Regions from separate parts of the Bacillus sp. 05T21 genome, predicted to be linked through region 1. Evidence: riboswitches for the same ligand, from Rfam matches in the RefSeq annotation. Region 1 holds a riboswitch; the other holds the start of a gene.

Region 1 (12,592 bases):
CGCTAACATACCAATCCATGTAAAAAATTGCATTTTTAAAATAATAATAAAAATTAATAGAACACTATACATAATAACAATATCATGTTGTAAAAAAAACTCTTTCACCACTCTCTTCATCTTACTTCCCCCTTTTCCACAAAAACAGCCGCAACATATCGTTACGACCATTTTTTTCTATTTCATTCTTATTCTATTCACTTTACAAATTTGCCTGCTGTTCTATTGTCGAGAAAAAAGTGTTCGGACCAAATATATTTTGCTTCGGAATAATGTGTTCTACTGCAAACACTGTTACTTCTCCTCTTTGTACTTCTCCAATAATGAGACCAAATACTTCATGATTTACCGCAAACGTTGGTTGTTTCGTTTGCAGTAACCTTGCTGCATTTTTAAATACCGCTTCATATAGTGGATTCCTATCAGTAATTTCTTTTCGGATTTTTGGTGCTAAAGTGATGATAATTTCTTTTCCGTCAATAGTGGTTCGATACATAAAAATCTCCCCTTCAATCTTATATGAACAACTGTAAAGCTTTGTATGCAAAATGGATAGAATATCCTACTAAAATAATACCTGCTCCGGCTGTAATATAGCCAAGTGCTTTTTTCTTTAATAAAGTTCTTCCAAAATGTACAGAAAAAGCAATATTTAAATTCCACAAAATAATACCAACAATAATACAAAGACTGTACAAAAAAGCTTCTTGTTTCGTTACCTTTGTAAGCAACGAGCTAAGTGTACTTCCATATATACCAAACCAAAAAACGAGATTTAATGGATTGGATATCGCAATTAGAAATCCTGCCATAAAAGATTGTTTAAGTCCACCTATCTCTTCTTGTTTATATTCCATATTAGAGTGAGAAATACCTTGTTTTACACTTTGAAACCCTAAATAAAACAACAAGAAAAAACCAGCGCAATACATAAAAGCTTGTACATATGTATACATAAACACAGAAGATAAACCAAAATAAATAAGCAGCATAAACAAAATATCAGCAGTCATTCCTCCGATTCCAACAATCCACGCATGCCAAAATCCACGTTCAATTCCTCGTTTTAACATTTCAATATTAATCGGACCTACAGGTGCAGCTAATGAAATACCTAATACTATTTGTTGTATAATTGCTCCAAACATCACTCTATCCTTTCTACTTCTTTTACTATTAAGTAATGATGCAAATAAAGAAAATAGACTAGCTTTCATAAAAATTATTCACTAATACAATACCCTTTTTTATCCAAAATATGCAAAAGAGCCATCCAGTTGATGGCTCTTATTTCTCTACCCTATGATGAAAAGGACATTTACCTTTAATCGGCTCAATATCATCCCCTATGAAATATTGTTTCCATTCACGATGATTAGGATCGCCGTAGTGACTAATGTTAGGGTGCTTGGGCAACTGATCCCACTTTTCAACTCGTTCACGGACCATTTGTCTTGAATACGACCCTTTAGGACGATCTCCTTCTAATCCATCGAAAATAGTTCGTGGCTGGAATCCAATAACGAGAGAATTTCCTAAATGCCTAGTCTTTCGCTGTTTATACGCTGGCGCATTCCCAAATGCAAATATTGGTTCACCACCAAATGAAAATTCCCATAAATGATGGTCTGGATTTTTCGGGATTTGCTTTGGCCATAATTGATTATCTTGTTCATGCAAATATTGTAGTACTTTCCAAAAATAATCTCGATAATATTCGATTGATTTTTCTTCACATTCCGGTTCCACAAAAAGAAAAAATCCTCTTCTTACAATCGGCCGCTCTTTCATTAGCTCCAAAAAAGTTAACATTGTATTGGGCAAATGACTCCAATCATTATGAGAGAGAAATGAATAACGAAGTTCATTCTTCTTCAAAGCTGTTAAACCGAAATAACACGGGAAGGTTGGTTCTAACACGACACTCGAAAAATCATGAAATTCTTTTGCAACCCAATTCGGTATGTCGACTCTATTTTTCATCCCTTCATTATCTAATAAATAAGACTCATCCATTCTTTCACCTCATTATGTACAGCATTCACTTAAGAATATTACATACTCGGCTTGTCCTATACCTTTTTAAAAATTCAAGAAAAAATTAATTCAAAATACAAAATTTTAAAAACGCTTACTTGACTAAATTCTACCAATTCATGTATATTTAAATTAATCATTTAGCAGAATATTCGATAATATAGCATTTTTTATTTTTATTATTTTTTAATGAATTTCACTAAATGAAAAAAGGAATCGTTTTTAGGAGGAATTGTGACATGCAAGGAAAAGTAAAATGGTTTAACAATGAAAAAGGTTTTGGATTTATCGAAATGGAAGGCTCTGAAGATGTATTCGTACATTTCTCTGCTATTCAAAGCGACGGCTACAAAGCTTTAGAGGAAGGTCAAGAAGTATCTTTCGACATTACTGAAGGAAACCGTGGACCTCAAGCTGCTAACGTGGCAAAACTTTAATCCCACTTATGACAGGAGGTTACCTTACTTGGTAACCTCCTTTGTTATTCCTTTGTATATTTCCGTTTTCCAGAGCAAAAACTATGTGAAATGCGCAAAATACAAAGGAGGCAATAACAATGGGGTCACATGTAAATGATTTTGAAGAAGTAAAATTCCGTGTAGAAACTGCACAAAAAATGGTAGGTTCTGCAACAATTTCAATGGATCCAGACACATTAGAGCATGCCACTACTGCAGTAGAATCAGCTCGTTCTCAGCTTGAAATCATGAAATCCGTTGCAACGGATTTAGATGAGCCATTTCTAATGAATGAAGAAAAAAAATTAAGTAAATGCGAGCATCAATTACATGAAGCGAAGCACTAAAAAACATCCAGAGAAAATTCTCTGGATGTTTTTTTATGACAATTGCTCCCCATACTTTTTCAACTTCTCTCCAACCGTACATTGCCGTATACAAAAAGAATGGGCATAGTATTTACTATGATTTTTCCGATTATGTTCCTGCAGGAAACACCCTCCGCAATACGTTTCTAATAAGTCATTTACCTCTGTAATGAGTTGCTTCTTCTTCACGTGTGCACCTCTCTATTCGGTTATTTCTTTATGACTATCAATTGTCGTCCCTTCTAATGCTTGCGCTGCTAATTGATGTGCCTCTTTATTTTGTTTTCTAGATATCGGTTCACAAATAAGTTTTAATTTCATTTCCTTCGCTTTTTGTTCAATTTGATCTAAGTAATGATTTAAATGTTCATCATAGCAAGGCCATTCACCAGCTAATTGCTGCAGTACAACTTGAGAATCTCCACGAAGTGTAACTGCTTCATATTTAATTCCTAATTCCTCGAGTGTATTCATCCCGTATAATAATGCTGCATACTCCGCTTCGTTATTATCATATATGCCTTCTATGTATGCATTGCGACGAATTCTGTAATTTGTATTTCCTTTTTTATAGTATACACATATACCAACCCCAGCTTCTTTCGTCTGTACATCATAACCACCATCAAAATAAACTTGAATTTCTTGCGGATCTTCCTCCACTTGCTTACTCAGTTTTTTCATTTCTTTTAATGACCATTCCGCGTCCATTTCATCGAAAAATAAAAGTTCTTTCACCCTACCTGTTTTCTCAAAATCCTCCGCAAATTGAAGCACTTCTTCTATGTTCATATAATCTGTTGTTAATTCAGTTTGTAAACCACGCTTCGTTTTATACAACCAATGTATTTTATATTTCATACTAGATTCCCCTTTTATAAGACTTCTTATATTTATTTTATTATATTTTATCAAGAGGCACAGTATTATATACAATTTAATCACATACAAAAAGAGCCATCCTAAGTAAGGACAGCTCTTTCATCTATTGCATAAATCTTTCAAATTGCACTCGCTTATTAATCCAGTACATTACAGGCATACCAATTGCCATTACAACAAATTCACCAACTGCACAAGTTAGCCATGTCAATAAAAATGGCAGATCAAACGCAAGATGAAGTTCAATTGCAATCATAAACATTGTGACTGTAAAAATAACTGTATTAAAAATCATACGAGCCCAAACACCTTTAATGAAGCGCATAGAAATAATAGTTGCAAGTAATGCAAGAATGGATTGCCCTACTCCAAATACTAAATCATAAGCGATCATAGGTGAGAAAAAGAGATTCGTTAAAAATACACCTAATACAATCCCGTAAATTGCTTTCTTATTGAATACAACGAGATGATTAAACATCTCTGAAATACGAAACTGTACACTCGTAAAGCCAAATGGCTGAATAAGCATAGAAACAGCAATATATAATGCCGCTAAAATACCATTACCGACTAATGTCCTTATATTCATGACAAAATCTCCTTAGTTTTTTTACGTGGGATGGTTTCGAACCACGTTATTCGTTTTTTAAGCAACAAGAATATATTCTACGCAATAGGCACTCTTTCGTCAATAGATTCCTATCATTTACTACCTTTTTTCTTTTGGGCAACGTATAATAAAACATATGAAAGATTTAGGAGGTTTCACTTCATGACAGCAACAATTCAAAATGAAAAAGTGATCGTTTCCATTTCTGACAAAGGTGCAGAATTACAAAGCGTTCGCTTAAAAGAAGATAACACTGAATACTTATGGCAAGGCGATTCTACTTATTGGGGGCGCCGCGCACCAATTTTATTCCCAATTGTCGGCCGATTAGTAGATAATACATACTACGTAGATGGTAAACCATATTCTTTAACACAACACGGCTTTGCTCGTGATCTTACATTCTCTGTAAAAGAACAAAGTGAAACGAATATTACTTATATTGTTACTAGTAATGAAGAAACATTAAAAAAATACCCATACGAATTCGAATTACTCGTTTCTTATGAGCTAGATGGACAAATCGTTCATGTAACATATGAAGTAAATAACCCTACTTCAAAAGAGATGTTCTTCTCAATCGGAGCACATCCTGGTTTCAACTTCCCCTTATTAGAGGGCGAATCATTTACAGATTATCATTTATCATTTAATGGTTCTGAACGCTTAGAAACAAGCGTATTAGAAGGACCTTATCTTTCAAGTAAAAAGCAATTAATCGCTGAAAATACGAATGAATTACCACTTACATACGATTTATTCAAAAATGATGCACTTATTTTTGAAAATATGAATACGGATGAAATCTCTATTCGTTCTCATAAACATAATAAATTTGTAAAAGTAGAATTTGACGGATTCCCATTTGTCGGTGTATGGACACCAGGCGAGAACGCACCTTTCTTATGTATTGAACCTTGGTACGGGATTGCTGATGAAGTAAATCCGGCAAAAGATTTCAAGGAAAAAAAAGGAATTCAATCTTTACAAACGAATGAAACATTTACATGTCGTTATAGTATTACAATCGGCTAAGTTACTCTATCCCCTACTTCAAAGAAACATATAAGTAGGGGATCATCTTATAATTTGGAGGTTTCTCATTTTGATTGAAGTATATATTGATGGTGCATCAAAAGGAAACCCTGGTCCTTCTGGTGCAGGAGTGTTTATTAAAGGGGTGCAACCAGCTGTACAGTTATCATTGCCCCTTGGGACAATGTCCAATCATGAAGCAGAATACCACGCTTTACTTGCGGCATTAAAATATTGCACGGAGCATAATTATAACATTGTCTCTTTTCGTACCGATTCGCAGCTTGTCGAGCGAGCTGTTGAAAAAGAATACGCAAAAAATAAAATATTTGCACCACTATTAGAGGAAGCACTGCAGTACATAAAAAGTTTCGATCTCTTTTTTATTAAGTGGATTCCAAGTAGTCAAAATAAAGTTGCTGATGAATTAGCTAGAAAAGCTATCTTACAAAATTAACGGGGGTATGAGTGTGAAAAAAGATTGGATTGCTCCTCTTGCTTTATTATTTGTCTCTTTTATTTGGGGAGCTACGTTTGTTGTCGTCCAAAATGCTATGTCTTTCGTTGGTCCATTTACTTTTAATGGGATTCGCTTTTTATTCGCTGGAATTATTTTATTATTCGTTCAAATGATTTTCTCACAAAAAACTTCAAAACAAAATATAAAACAGAGTAGTCTCGCTGGATTGATTGTTGGATTCTTTTTATGTGTTGGCTATTTATTACAAACATTCGGCTTACTTTATACAACCTCTTCAAAAGCTGGTTTCTTAACTGGACTTAGCATCGTTATGGTTCCAATCCTATCTTTTATCTTTTTAAAACAGCGGGCTACAATTTTCATCGTACTTGGTATTGCTGTAGCAACAGCAGGTTTATACTTATTAACGGCTGGTGATTCTTTTCAATTAAACATTGGAGATATACTCGTTCTCGGTTGTGCAGTTGCTTTTGCTGCCCATATTCTTGTTAACGGTTTCTTTTCTAAGAAAATATCACCTTTATTACTAAGCACCTCTCAAGTATTAGCTGTCGGTATATTTTCTTCTATTTGCGCTTTTTTGTTTGAAGATTGGGGAAAATTATTTTCAGTTTCACTATGGACGAATCAATCCTTTTTATTCGCTCTATTTCTAACTTCCCTATTTGCGACATCCATTGCTTTTTTCATTCAAACATCGGCACAAAAACATACTTCTCCAACAAGAGTAGCAATTATTTTCGCAATGGAGCCTGTTTTTGCTGCATTAACAGGCGTTCTAGTTGCAAACGAACAACTCTCTATTTCTGCCATTATCGGTTGTTTATGTATTTTCCTAGGCATGGTTTTTGTTGAGCTACCTTCCAAAACAAAAAAAGAAGCGCAGGCTGCGTGAAGTTACGCTTGTAACTTCCGCATAAAAGCCTTAGCGCTTTTTTTATCTGTAATTTCTTCTTCTTTCAATCGTTCTAATAATGCAACAAAATAACTCCCATCAAACTGTAATTGATGTTTAATCGTCGCTTCTATTGCTACGTTCACAATCCCATCAGATGCACCAGTATATCCTTGTCCGAACATAATAAATCCTTGTGCTTCCTCTGATAATTTAAATCCTTTCGTATGTAAGAATGAAAGATAATCTTCTACTGTTTGCATGATATTCCCACCTACTCAAAAATTCTCCACTTCCTATCATACATGTTTTTATACTCTATGAGAATGAAATTTATTTGACAACTTTGTAAATCTATCGTCTACTTCTTAGAAAAAAAAGGAGTTCCTTACAATATAAAAGAATATGTAAAGTGGAATTTATTTTATATTAAAGGGGATATCGAATGAAACAAGCACTATTAATTATCGATGCTCAGCAAGAATTAATGGATGGAAATGAACAAGAAAATGAAGTTTTTCGTAAAACCGAGCTATTATCTACACTAAATACAGCCGTACAGAAAGCAATAGATGCAAATGCCCTTACTGTTTTCGTAAGAGATATCGATGTTGCTTCTGGTAGCGGAGAAGGATTTGAAGTACATAATCAAATTAAAGTACCTCAGTCTGCAATCCTTATTAATAAAGCAGCAACAAACGCATTCTATGACACTTCTTTACTTGAACTTTTAAAAGAAGAGAAGATTAGCCATATCGTTATCGGTGGATGTAAAACAGAACATTGCATCGATACCGCCGTTAGAACAGCAACTGTACAAGGATTTGACGTTACATTAATTAAAAATGGTCATTCCACAACTGATTCTAACGTGTTATCTGCAGAGCAAATTATTGGTCATCATAATAAAACTCTACATGGACATTATAACGTTGATCATTTTTCAATGGTTAGAGATGTCGAGGAAGACCTTTTTCAACCTATTCATGATCAATATCGCGATTAATTTGGCTATAAAAAAGAATCCTTTTCACAAAAGGATTCTTTTTTATCCAAAAATTTGCGCTGCAATACTGTATAGTTCTCCATTTCTTTTCAAAAATTGATCACTATTTTTTATCATAATTGGTGGGGTATTAACCTTTTGAAAACCAGTAATCTCTAATTCTTTCATGAAACCTTTCTTTCCTTCTGGTACATCAATTCTTAATTTACCATGATGCTCTCTTGCTAAATAATGTACCATTCTCATTGCCATCGCATCATTTTTAGCAACGACCGGTCCTATTATTTTATTTTCTGGCGTTTGTATACTTAAACCGTAACCTAATACATTTTGTTGTGCATCCTTTGTAACAATACATTGTTCACTTTGAATAATTCGATACTTTAAAACTCTTCTCTATTTGTTCCAAATGCATCTTTATCTATTTGTATTATTTCTTCTAAATCACGTTCTTCATAATTCACAATATACTCTTCATTTCCTACACAATGGTAATTCGCATTGTACGAGTTACATATGTATTTAGAAACATAACTAACAGCCCTGAATCCTAGTTTTTCATATAAAATTCCCCCCTCATCCGTGGCAATAAGCATAATGGGGGTTTGAGTTAATACGCTTTTAACACATAAATCAGTTATTATCTTTCCAATCCCTCTTCCTTTATAATCTGGATGTACAATTACCATTCCAATTGAGGCTAATGTCTCCCCGTATAGTATAATTGCTGCGCTAGCAATAAGCTCTTCTCTCTCATTTACTACACCATATACTATACCCGTATTCAAAATCATCTCAATTTCCTCTCTGTTGTAATCCCAGCCAATATGAGAAGATAATGCTACAATATCCTCTATTTTGCCTTTCCTAAGACGCTCCATCCTAATCTCCACTTCAATCATTCCCCATCTCCTTCTTTAGACGTTTGAACCATTCTGCATGAATCAACTTGTACATGTTTCCCTTTATCACTCACACACATATCCTATTTTGACCAAGACTATATTGTAAATGAGGTGACAACATGCCCATTACGAATCGATTTTCTACCACCACTAACGGCGCACTCGCTATTACAGGAAACACACTAGGTTTAAGTAAAATTAGCAATCTAAACCGTGCTGGTACAATCGGTGCAATTGGTGCATTCGTAACTACGAATACCGCTTTACAAGTAACTACTTTTCCTGCAGGTACAACGTTAAACTATACACAAAATAGTTCTACCGCTATTTTGAATATCCCTGCTGGTAGTACTATTCTTTACGCAGAACTCGTTTGGGGTGGAAACTATTTATCTCGGGATCAAAACATTACGAGTGTATTAGGAAACCCCGTTTCTTTTACAACACCTGTGTCAACATACTCAATTACCCCTTCGGCTGTTACAGCTTCAAATCAAACATTCGTTTCTGGATCTGTCACATTTGGATTTTATACACGATCAGCGGATGTAACGTCACTCGTTCAAGCTGCTGGATCTGGATCTTATACAACAGGTTCTGTTCCTGGACTTGTAGATCCTTTAGACGCTTCTAATGGAGCCATTAATTCTGCAGGATGGACGCTTATTGTCGCTTATCAAAACGGTTCCTTACCCGCAAGAAATTTAACAATTTACGTAGCTGGTAACCGTGTTTCTGTAGAAACCGGTAGTGCAGATGTATCTGTCTCAGGGTTTTTAACACCTGCCGGGGGACCTGTAAGCGGGAGATTATTTTTAAGTTCTACTGAAGGGGATGCTGATTTAACTGGGGATCAAGCTTTATTTGGACCAAATTTCAGTTCATTAAATGCATTATCTGGGCCAAATAATGCTGTTAATAATTTCTTCGGTTCTCAAATTAATAATGCTGCAGGGAACTTAGATACAACTGGTACATTTGGAACGCGAAACCAGAGTGCCTCTACAAGTACAAATATCTCCGCTGGAAGACAAGGATGGGACATTACTTCCATTGATATTTCTCCTTATTTAACAAATTCCCAAGTATCTGCCGCAATTCGTTTAACTACTAACGGGGATGCATATATGTTAAATACAGTCGGTTTACAAATCAATATAAACTCACCTAATATACAAGCAGCTAAAAGCGTGAATAAAAGTGTCGCTACAATTGGAGATATTCTAACCTATACAGTTACTGTTCCTAACACCGGGCTTCTTCCTGCAAATAACGTTACTTTTACAGATGTTCTCCCTAACGGTACTTCCTTTATACCTGGAAGCGTAACAATAGATAACGTACCACAAACAAACGCAAATCCGGTCGCCGGTATATCTCTGGGGACAATTAATAATGGCTCTTCTCGTACAGTAGCTTTCCAAGCGACTGTCGTTTTTCTTCCAAGTCAAAATCCTATCTCTAACACTGCTAATATTACATTTCAATATACACCGATTGCCGGAGGAACGACTTTTAACGGTCTTGCAACAAGTAACTCTGCAGGAACACAAATTAACCTCGCAGATATTAATGGCACAAAATCAGTTAACAAACTTTTTACCGATATTGGTGAAACATTAACTTACAGTATTGCCTTAGCTAATATAGGAAATATCGCTGCAACTAATGTTATATATACAGATCCGATTCCTAGCGGGACTACTTTCATTCCAGGGAGTGTAACTGTTAACGGAGTTACTCAAGCTGGAGCAAATCCCGCTAATGGTATATCAATTGGATCTATTGCTGCAAATTCTACTACTACTATTTCCTTTCAAGTATTCGTTCCTTCTATCCCACAAACAAATCCAATATTAAATAGTGGTACAACAACATATCAATACATTCCTGTACCAAACCAGCCGGCAGTAAGCGGGACTGACACGACGAATATTGTCTCCACGCAAGTGAATAATGCTACTGTAACAATGACGAAAGCAGTAGATAAAAACTATGCAGATATTGGCGATACACTGACTTACACTGTTGCCTTTACAGGTACAGGTAATACGAATGCGAACAATGTTATTTTTACAGATGTCATTCCTACAGGAACAACTTTTGTCCTAAACAGTTTAACAATAGATGGCTCGACACAAGTTGGCGCTAATCCCGCTAATGGTGTGAACATAGGCTCCATCCCAACTGGTACGACAAAAAACGTTTCATTTCAAGTAGTAGTAAACACAATACCTCCAGCAAATATCGTATCTAATGGATCAAGCGCTTCTTATCAGTATACTGTCAACCCTAGTCAATCACCCGTTACGAAAAACATCGCTTCTAACGTCGTTACCACTCAAATTAACAATGCGAATTTAACATTAACAAAATCGACAAATAAACAATTTGCTACAATTGGAGATACAATCAGTTATACAGTCCTTATTACAAACAGTGGAAATACTGCTGCAACGAACGTACAGCTAACCGATCCACTTCCAAATGGAACGATATTGACTCCAGGTACTGTAACGCTAAACGGCGTTTTGCAAAATGTAACTTCTCTTATTGCCTTACCTATCGGTACAATTCCTGGCGGAGCTACTTTCACCTTATCGTTCCAAGTAACAGTCATCAACATTACCTCCCAAAATCCTATCATTAATAATGCTTTCGCCTCTTATATTTACACTGTAAACCCAAGCCTGCCGCCAATTTCAAAAACAGCAAATTCTAATTCTGTTGCCTCAACAATTAGACTAGCAAATCTACATGCTATAAAATCTGTGGATAAAACATTTGCGGAAGTTGGAGATGTATTAACTTACACCTTTGCTCTTACAAACGATGGAAATGTTGCGGCGAACAATGTATTACTATCCGATTCAATTGCAAATGGTACTTCCTTCGTACCGAACAGTGTTATAGTTAACGGTGTTACTCAGCCGGGCGCAACACCAGCTAGCATCAATATTGGTAGCATCAATGCTAATACTACAATTACAGCTTCATTCCAGGTATTAATAACTAGTATTCCAAACCCAAATCCTATTTCGAATAGTGCCTCCATTTCCTATAACTTTATTGTTGATCCAAACGCTTCACCTGTAAGTAAGAACACTACTTCAACCACTACATTTACTCAAGTAAACGATGCAAATGTCATTTCAGCCAAAACAGTGGATCGAGCGTTCGCTACCGTAGGGGATATATTAACTTATACCGTTATTTTAACGAATGCAGGAAGTGTTTCTGCTGATAGTCCTACTTTCGTAGATACGAATCCAGACGGTACTACCTTTATCCCAAACACTTTCCTTATTAATGGTGTGCTCCAAAATAACGCAGATCCAAATATAGGTGTTCCGTTACCTTCCATTCCTGCTAACGGCTCACTTACCGTCTCTTATCAAGTAACTGTCACCTCTTTACCAGCACAAAATCCAACAATAAATTCATCTAGTACACAGTATAGCTTTATTCTAAATCCTGGCGATCCACCAATTATAGAAACATCTTTAAGTAACACTGTAAGTACACAAATTAATTTAGCAAATGTAATTATTGTCAAACAAGTAGATTTAACTATTGCTGATGTCGGGCAACCAATCACATATACAATTTCCTTAGCTAACCTTGGCAATACTACAGCAAACAATGTTATTGTTACCGATATAATCCCTCCCGGCACCACTATCGTACCAAATAGTATTTTTATAGGTGGCGCTTTACAGCTAGGTGCAGACCCAAGTACCGGCCTTCAAGTCGGCTCCATTCCTGCTGGTGGTTTTACAACGATTGTTTTTCAAATAAGTGCAAATGGGCTACCTTCACCAAATCCAATTCAAAATAGCGCTTCACTTCAATATAGCTTTATCGCTGATCCGAGTTTACCTGCTGTTGTTAGAAACGCTGCTAGCAATATAG
Region 2 (6,230 bases), 250 kb from region 1:
TTTGTATTTAATACATTTCCATCCATCGCCTCATGAAATGTATACGTTGTACATCCCCATGGCTTCTTATGGAAAATAGGCGAACCAGACCACCCCATTGCCCTCAGTTCAGTCCCAATCATCGCATTAAAATAACTATGACCTACAAGGGCAATATGTCCATGTACGAGCGCATAGCGGTGCAACATATTAGCGGCTTGCCTTGCTCTTTCTCGTACTTCCTTATAAGACTCAACCTCTTTACTATAACCAACTATCCATCGTGTACGTCCAATAAACATCCATACATTCGGTTTACATTTCAACCATTTTGGAGCATAAAAACTCGTTGGAACTTCAGCTTCCCTAAAAAGAGGATTTTGCACAAAAGATAGGGAATCCAATAACTCAGCCGCTGACTGTACAGCGCGCCTTTCATCACTCGTTATAACCAGTTTCGCTGATTCAATCGCCTCAATTGTTTCAATTGGTATAGGAGTTTCTTTTACTGTAGTCCCTAAACCATATTGCTTCATCCATTCACGAAATGAAATAATTGTCATTGGCTCTATAGTACTGTCCAAACGACCATGACGAATAAAAGAAATTCGCATTCTTTCCACTCCCCATTCATCACTTACGAACTATATTACACGTACTATTTCTTATTGCCATCATACCATGCATAAAAAGAAAGTTATATATCCCCACCACTATCATGTGTTATCGATGTGTGCACACCATCCAGTCCATCAAAATATGTAGTTGTTTCATGATGACGCACTTTCTTCAACTGTATATAAGAAAATAAAAATAATAAAATCGCTATAAAGCTCCCCACAATTTCAAACATCATTTTCCAGCCCCTAATTTCTCCCACTTTAGTAGGTCATTGTATCTTTTATTATACTCCCGTATAAAGATGTATGCATTTTTATCATTCCTCTCCTAAACAATATTTTTTACATATTTCCTTACAAAAAGTGAATATTTTTCGAATTTTTACTTTGGAAACATTTACAAAGTAGTAAATATAGTTCAAAATAAGAAGAAATAAAAAAGCCCAAATTATTCTTTTTTTGGGAAAACTGGAACAAGGAGAGTTGCTTATGCAGATCGCAGAAACTGGAGATATCATTGAATTTAAAGGTGGAATGCAAGGCCGTGTTCAAAAGGTAAATCAAAACTCCGTTATTGTTGATATAACAATTATGGAGAATTTTAGAGAACTAGATATGGAACCTCTTACAGTTGTAAGCCATAAAAACTATACTGTCATTAATCAACATGCATAATATAATAGAAAGAAAGGATCTGTATATCATACAGATCCTTTCTTTCTATATTAACGATTATCGATCTTTTCTGGATATAAATCGTGATTCATCATGCGGTAGTCTGCCATTTTCTCATACTTAGTTCCTGGGCGGCCGTAGTTACAGTAAGGATCGATTGAAATACCACCACGTGGTGTAAATTTCCCCCATACCTCAATATAGCGTGGATCCATTAAATTAATTAAATCATTCATAATAACGTTCATGCAATCTTCGTGGAAGTCACCATGATTTCGGAAGCTAAATAAATATAGCTTTAAGGATTTACTCTCTACCATTCTTTGTTCTGGAATGTAGCTAATATAAATTGTTGCAAAATCTGGTTGTCCTGTTTTCGGACATAAACTTGTAAATTCAGGACAATTGAATTTTACAAAGTAATCACGGTTTGGATGGTTATTATCAAATACCTCTAAAATTTCCGGGCTATATTCAAATAAATATTTTGTATTTTGATTTCCTAATAATGTTACATCTTTTAAATCTTCATCTAATCTTCCTGCCATTTTAAACATCCCTTCTCATTATACCCCTCGTTTATTTCCCCATACTAACGCATGAAGCTGAGGCAGTACTTTCGCATCATTCATTTCTTTACAATTCACAGCTTTTTCAATAAGCCACTCATATTTTTCTAATAGTTTTTTTATAAGCACCGCATCATCCACTGTTTTCGTATCATCATTCCCTACTTGTAAGAAAAATGGTACATTCGGATAACGCTCGTGCATCTTAACTGCATATTCAAAATCTTGATCATCGAATACTACTACTTTTAAACTAAAATCTTTCCCTGCTAGTTTATGAATAACAGAATCTAACATCTGAAAATCTGTTTTCATAGTTGAACTTGGTGGTTTTGGAGAAATCGTTACCTCATCAATTTGAAGCAACCAATCTTGCCATTTACTCCCTTGCGTTTCTACCGCTGTTCGCATTCCATTCTCCTTTAATATAGAAAGAAGAAATTGCATATTTTTCAGCAAAACAGGATTTCCACCCGAAATCGTAACATGAGAAAAATTTTCTCCACCAATTTCTACAAGCTCATTCCAAATGTCTTCCGGTGTCATTTGTTTAATTTGATCTTTGGCCGATCCATCCCATGTAAAAGCAGAATCACACCAAGCACAGCTATAATCACAGCCCGCTGTACGAATAAACATTGTCTTTTGTCCTACAACCATCCCTTCTCCTTGAATGGTCGGACCAAATATTTCTAAGACGGGGATTTTACTCATCGAGCATCCACTCCCGTCTTACTTCCGCATAACTAGTCGGCGTCTCAAAAAGACGAACAAATTCAACACGAGCTCCCTTATATTCGTTCGCACGATTATCTTTCGTTAATGCTTCTGCCATCTTTTCATAAATCCAAACGACCATATTTTCAGCAGTCGTATTCATTTCTGGCAATGTTTCGTTTAAATAACGATGATCTAAATAAATTTCTATTTCATTTTTCCAAATCTCTTTTATATCTCCAAAGTCAATTGCAAGGCCTATTTCATTTACATATCCGCTAATTCCAAATACGACTTTATATGTGTGTCCATGTAAATTTTTACATTTCCCTTCATAGCAGTGTAAATGGTGCGCTGCGTCAAATGTAAATTCCTTGCTGACCATTACTCTTTTATTATGATATTTGAGTTGTTCACGCTGAATATCCTTGTCCATTTTTTGCAAATTTTCTACGATGCGAAATCCAAAAAAGTTATCCATTAGTTGCTCGCTCCTTCGCGTTCTTGTAGATACGTATCTAATCCCGCTTTACGAAGTTGACATGCTGGACATTCACCGCAACCATCACCAATGATTCCGTTATAACATGTTAATGTTTTTTCTCTAACAAACTCAAATGCTCCAAGTTCATCAGATAATTTCCATGTCTCTGCTTTATCAATCCACATAAGTGGTGTATGAATAACAAACGGATAATCCATAGATAAATTTAATGTAACGTTTAATGATTTCACAAACACGTCACGACAATCTGGATAACCACTGAAATCAGTTTCACATACACCCGTTACAATATGACGTGCTCCAACTTGTTTTGCTAATACAGCCGCAAATGATAAAAATAGTAAATTTCGTCCATCTACAAATGTTGATGGCAATTCACCTTCTTCATGTGTAATCTCCATATCCGTTCTCGTTAACGCATTTGGAGCAAGTTGATTTAATAGGCTCATATCTAGTATCGTATGTTTAATTCCTAGCTCTTTCGCAATTTCCGCTGCACAATCAATTTCTAATTTATGACGTTGATTGTAGTTAAATGTTACAGCTTCCACTTCTTCAAACTGCTGTATCGCCCAAAATAAACATGTTGTACTATCTTGTCCACCACTAAAAACAACAACTGCTTTTTCTTTTTTCATTTCACTCATTCTCCTTCTCTACTACGAATAAGAAGAAAGAACGTTCTTGAACTGTCACAATAAAAAAACAAAACAATACCTAATGATATTGTTGTTTCCATAGTTTTTTATAGAGGGAGTTCGCGAACCTCTCCCATGCAGTGCACGGAATTTCTTCTTTCATTGACAAAGATTATTGTAACATATTGTATACTACCAGAAAAAATTTCTGATTTTTTCCGCTATTTCACATTTCATTTCTTTCATTTTATAGTATGATTAATTTAATGTTAGAAGAGAGGAGGCATCCCACTGGAACTCTTTATTATTTACCTCTTTTTAAATATATTATCTATTCTCGTTACAATGCTCGTATATCATTTATTTTGGAATCAGAAAGGGAAACGATCTCCTAAATTAAATTCAGCCATATTTATTGTATTGTGTTGCCTCGCTACCATACTATGTATCACTTTCGCAGCAAAAACAAATAATGGTTTTCAGTTCGACATGCGACATATCGTATTAATTGTCGGCACGTTAACGGGAGGGCCTATTGCTGGTGGTTCTATTTTAGCTGTATTAAACATTTATCGCTTTTTATTGGGAGGAATAGGTGCGTTTCCATCCTTTATCGCTTCTATTCTCCTATTTATTGTTCTACTATTAACATACAAATTTTTTAATCGAAGTTCTAATCATATAAAAATAACACTCGCTATTTTTTACAGTCTTACTTATGGATTTGGTTGGATACCATTTTTCCTTGCAAGTGTTACAAATGATGCAGATTATATACCACATATCATTGTGTACGAACTATGTACGATGATTGGCACGATCCTTATTTTATATTTACTACACATATTACAAATGCAAGTTCGTCTCCAAAATGAACTTATGAACGCTGAGAAATTTCATTTAATCGGCGAAATGGCAGCTTCTATCTCTCATGAAATTCGTAATCCTTTAACTGCAACGAAAGGTTTTTTACAACTTTTACAGTCAGATACATGTTCTGAGAAAGAACGAAAATTATATATCGACATAGCCATTAATGGTATCGAACAAGCAAATCACGTTCTTACAGACTACTTAACTTTTGCAAAACCGAGTATTGAAAAAGAACAACAATTACAAGTAGAGGAAGAATTACTTCATGCGTTGTCTTTGATCACACCTCTCGCTAATTTAGCAAATGTTCGTATAAATTATATAAAACAAAGTACATCTTTCTTTATCGCTGGCGAAAAGCAAAAACTGAACCAATGTTTATTAAATATTTTTAAAAATTGTATTGAGGCTATGCCTACAGGTGGCGACCTTATTCTTACATTAGTTCCAGACCATAAACATATACAATTATATATAAAAGATACAGGAGTTGGTATGGATCAAGAACAAATAAAACGCCTTGGATCACCTTTCTACTCAACGAAAGAAAAAGGGACCGGACTCGGAATGATGGTCGTCTTCAGCGTCATTCAAGCAATGGATGGAAAGATTGATATTATAAGCGAAAAAGGTACAGGTACAACTTTCTTATTAACTTTCCCACTCATACAAAAAACGTGATGAACTTCATCACGTTTTTTCTGTTCCTTCAACTAATTCTGCAAAAGCTTTCACTTTCCCATGTGGCTTTTGATTTTCTTTCCGAGCTTTCCAGGCGCGCTCTTCTTCTCTCTTTTTCTTTGACATGCTTTTCAACTCCTTCTTTTCTTTTCTCCATGTAGTATTCCAAAATGAGAAAGAAAACTATGCATGAGTAAAAAAGAAAAGAAGCGGTTCCCCACTTCTTTCATTTTAACGCTGTAAAATTGCATGTTTCGCTTCTTTTAGCTGTGTAAGATGTCTTTGTTCGTGTAAATCTAGAAATTGAACCCATTGATATAAATTCAAATCATTAAAAATAGGATGTTTTAATCCATTTTCAAATAATTCTTTTTCATCTATTACACTATGAAGGGCATGTAATAATTCTTGTCGTGAATGTTCAAGTAATTGAATTCCTTGCCGTTTTTTCATTAATGTTTCTGTTGGTTTCATTTGTTGAGGAGCTTCCCTTTTATGTGTACGATCAAGCGTAAGTTGGAGGTCTTTAAATGGAGCAAGTTTTCTTTCTTTTTTTTGCAAAGCATATACAAGGGCAGATGTGACAGACTGTTCAACTAAATGCAAATGATGCAAAATTTGAATAATACTCCATTTATCACGGCGTGGCTTTACATTCACCTCCGTATCATTTAACATTTCAATTTCTGATAACAGCGTGCTTCGTGTAGACTGTAATGAGTGGACTAAAGTTTCTAAACTAACATCCATATTAGATTGAAGCATAGTGCTTTCCCCCCTTTTGTTGGTGAAAAGGGGCGCTCCCCATTAGAAACACCCCTAAAATAATTCTGAATTTTCTTTTATTATCTCATCATTTTTCTATTATGTCGATGTTAAACATAGGAAAAAAGTGCATGTTTTTTTACAATTTTGTGTCGTCAACAGCACGTAACCACGCTTCAATTTCTGTAATTACACTTTTTACACACCC

What was found. A riboswitch is a leader RNA that binds a small molecule or an ion and turns the genes downstream of it on or off. The one in region 1 is predicted to bind preQ1.
Region 2: it holds a riboswitch for preQ1, as region 1 does, so the genes downstream of both, queC (7-cyano-7-deazaguanine synthase QueC) here and AC1DKZ_RS05245 (QueT transporter family protein) in region 1, are expected to answer to the same signal.

The regions. Positions count from the first base shown of each region.
Region 1 is NZ_JBFTMD010000002.1:56,539-69,130, forward strand. Features, by position in the region: gene AC1DKZ_RS05205 (sterol desaturase family protein) at 1-120, opposite strand, end outside; gene AC1DKZ_RS05210 (hypothetical protein) at 203-496, opposite strand; gene AC1DKZ_RS05215 (LysE family transporter) at 516-1,148, opposite strand; gene AC1DKZ_RS05220 (YqcI/YcgG family protein) at 1,288-2,016, opposite strand; gene cspB (cold shock-like protein CspB) at 2,277-2,474, shown strand; gene AC1DKZ_RS05230 (DUF2564 family protein) at 2,594-2,842, shown strand; gene AC1DKZ_RS05235 (zinc-finger domain-containing protein) at 2,876-3,052, opposite strand; gene AC1DKZ_RS05240 (ribonuclease H family protein) at 3,065-3,724, opposite strand; gene AC1DKZ_RS05245 (QueT transporter family protein) at 3,849-4,337, opposite strand; PreQ1 riboswitch class I at 4,344-4,388, opposite strand; gene AC1DKZ_RS05250 (aldose 1-epimerase family protein) at 4,521-5,393, shown strand; gene AC1DKZ_RS05255 (reverse transcriptase-like protein) at 5,464-5,850, shown strand; gene AC1DKZ_RS05260 (DMT family transporter) at 5,864-6,769, shown strand; gene AC1DKZ_RS05265 (DUF6123 family protein) at 6,772-7,032, opposite strand; gene AC1DKZ_RS05270 (cysteine hydrolase family protein) at 7,215-7,775, shown strand; partial or broken gene AC1DKZ_RS05275 (GNAT family N-acetyltransferase) at 7,818-8,677, opposite strand; gene AC1DKZ_RS05280 (DUF7507 domain-containing protein) at 8,800-12,592, shown strand, end outside.
Region 2 is NZ_JBFTMD010000002.1:310,380-316,609, forward strand. Features, by position in the region: gene AC1DKZ_RS06545 (histidine phosphatase family protein) at 1-593, opposite strand, end outside; gene AC1DKZ_RS06550 (hypothetical protein) at 677-835, opposite strand; gene AC1DKZ_RS06555 (YkvS family protein) at 1,089-1,274, shown strand; gene queF (preQ(1) synthase) at 1,325-1,822, opposite strand; gene queE (7-carboxy-7-deazaguanine synthase QueE) at 1,841-2,557, opposite strand; gene queD (6-carboxytetrahydropterin synthase QueD) at 2,550-3,041, opposite strand; gene queC (7-cyano-7-deazaguanine synthase QueC) at 3,041-3,703, opposite strand; PreQ1 riboswitch class I at 3,797-3,840, opposite strand; gene AC1DKZ_RS06580 (ATP-binding protein) at 4,049-5,257, shown strand; gene AC1DKZ_RS06585 (DUF6254 family protein) at 5,267-5,383, opposite strand; gene AC1DKZ_RS06590 (DinB family protein) at 5,489-6,022, opposite strand; gene AC1DKZ_RS06595 (M3 family oligoendopeptidase) at 6,162-6,230, opposite strand, start outside.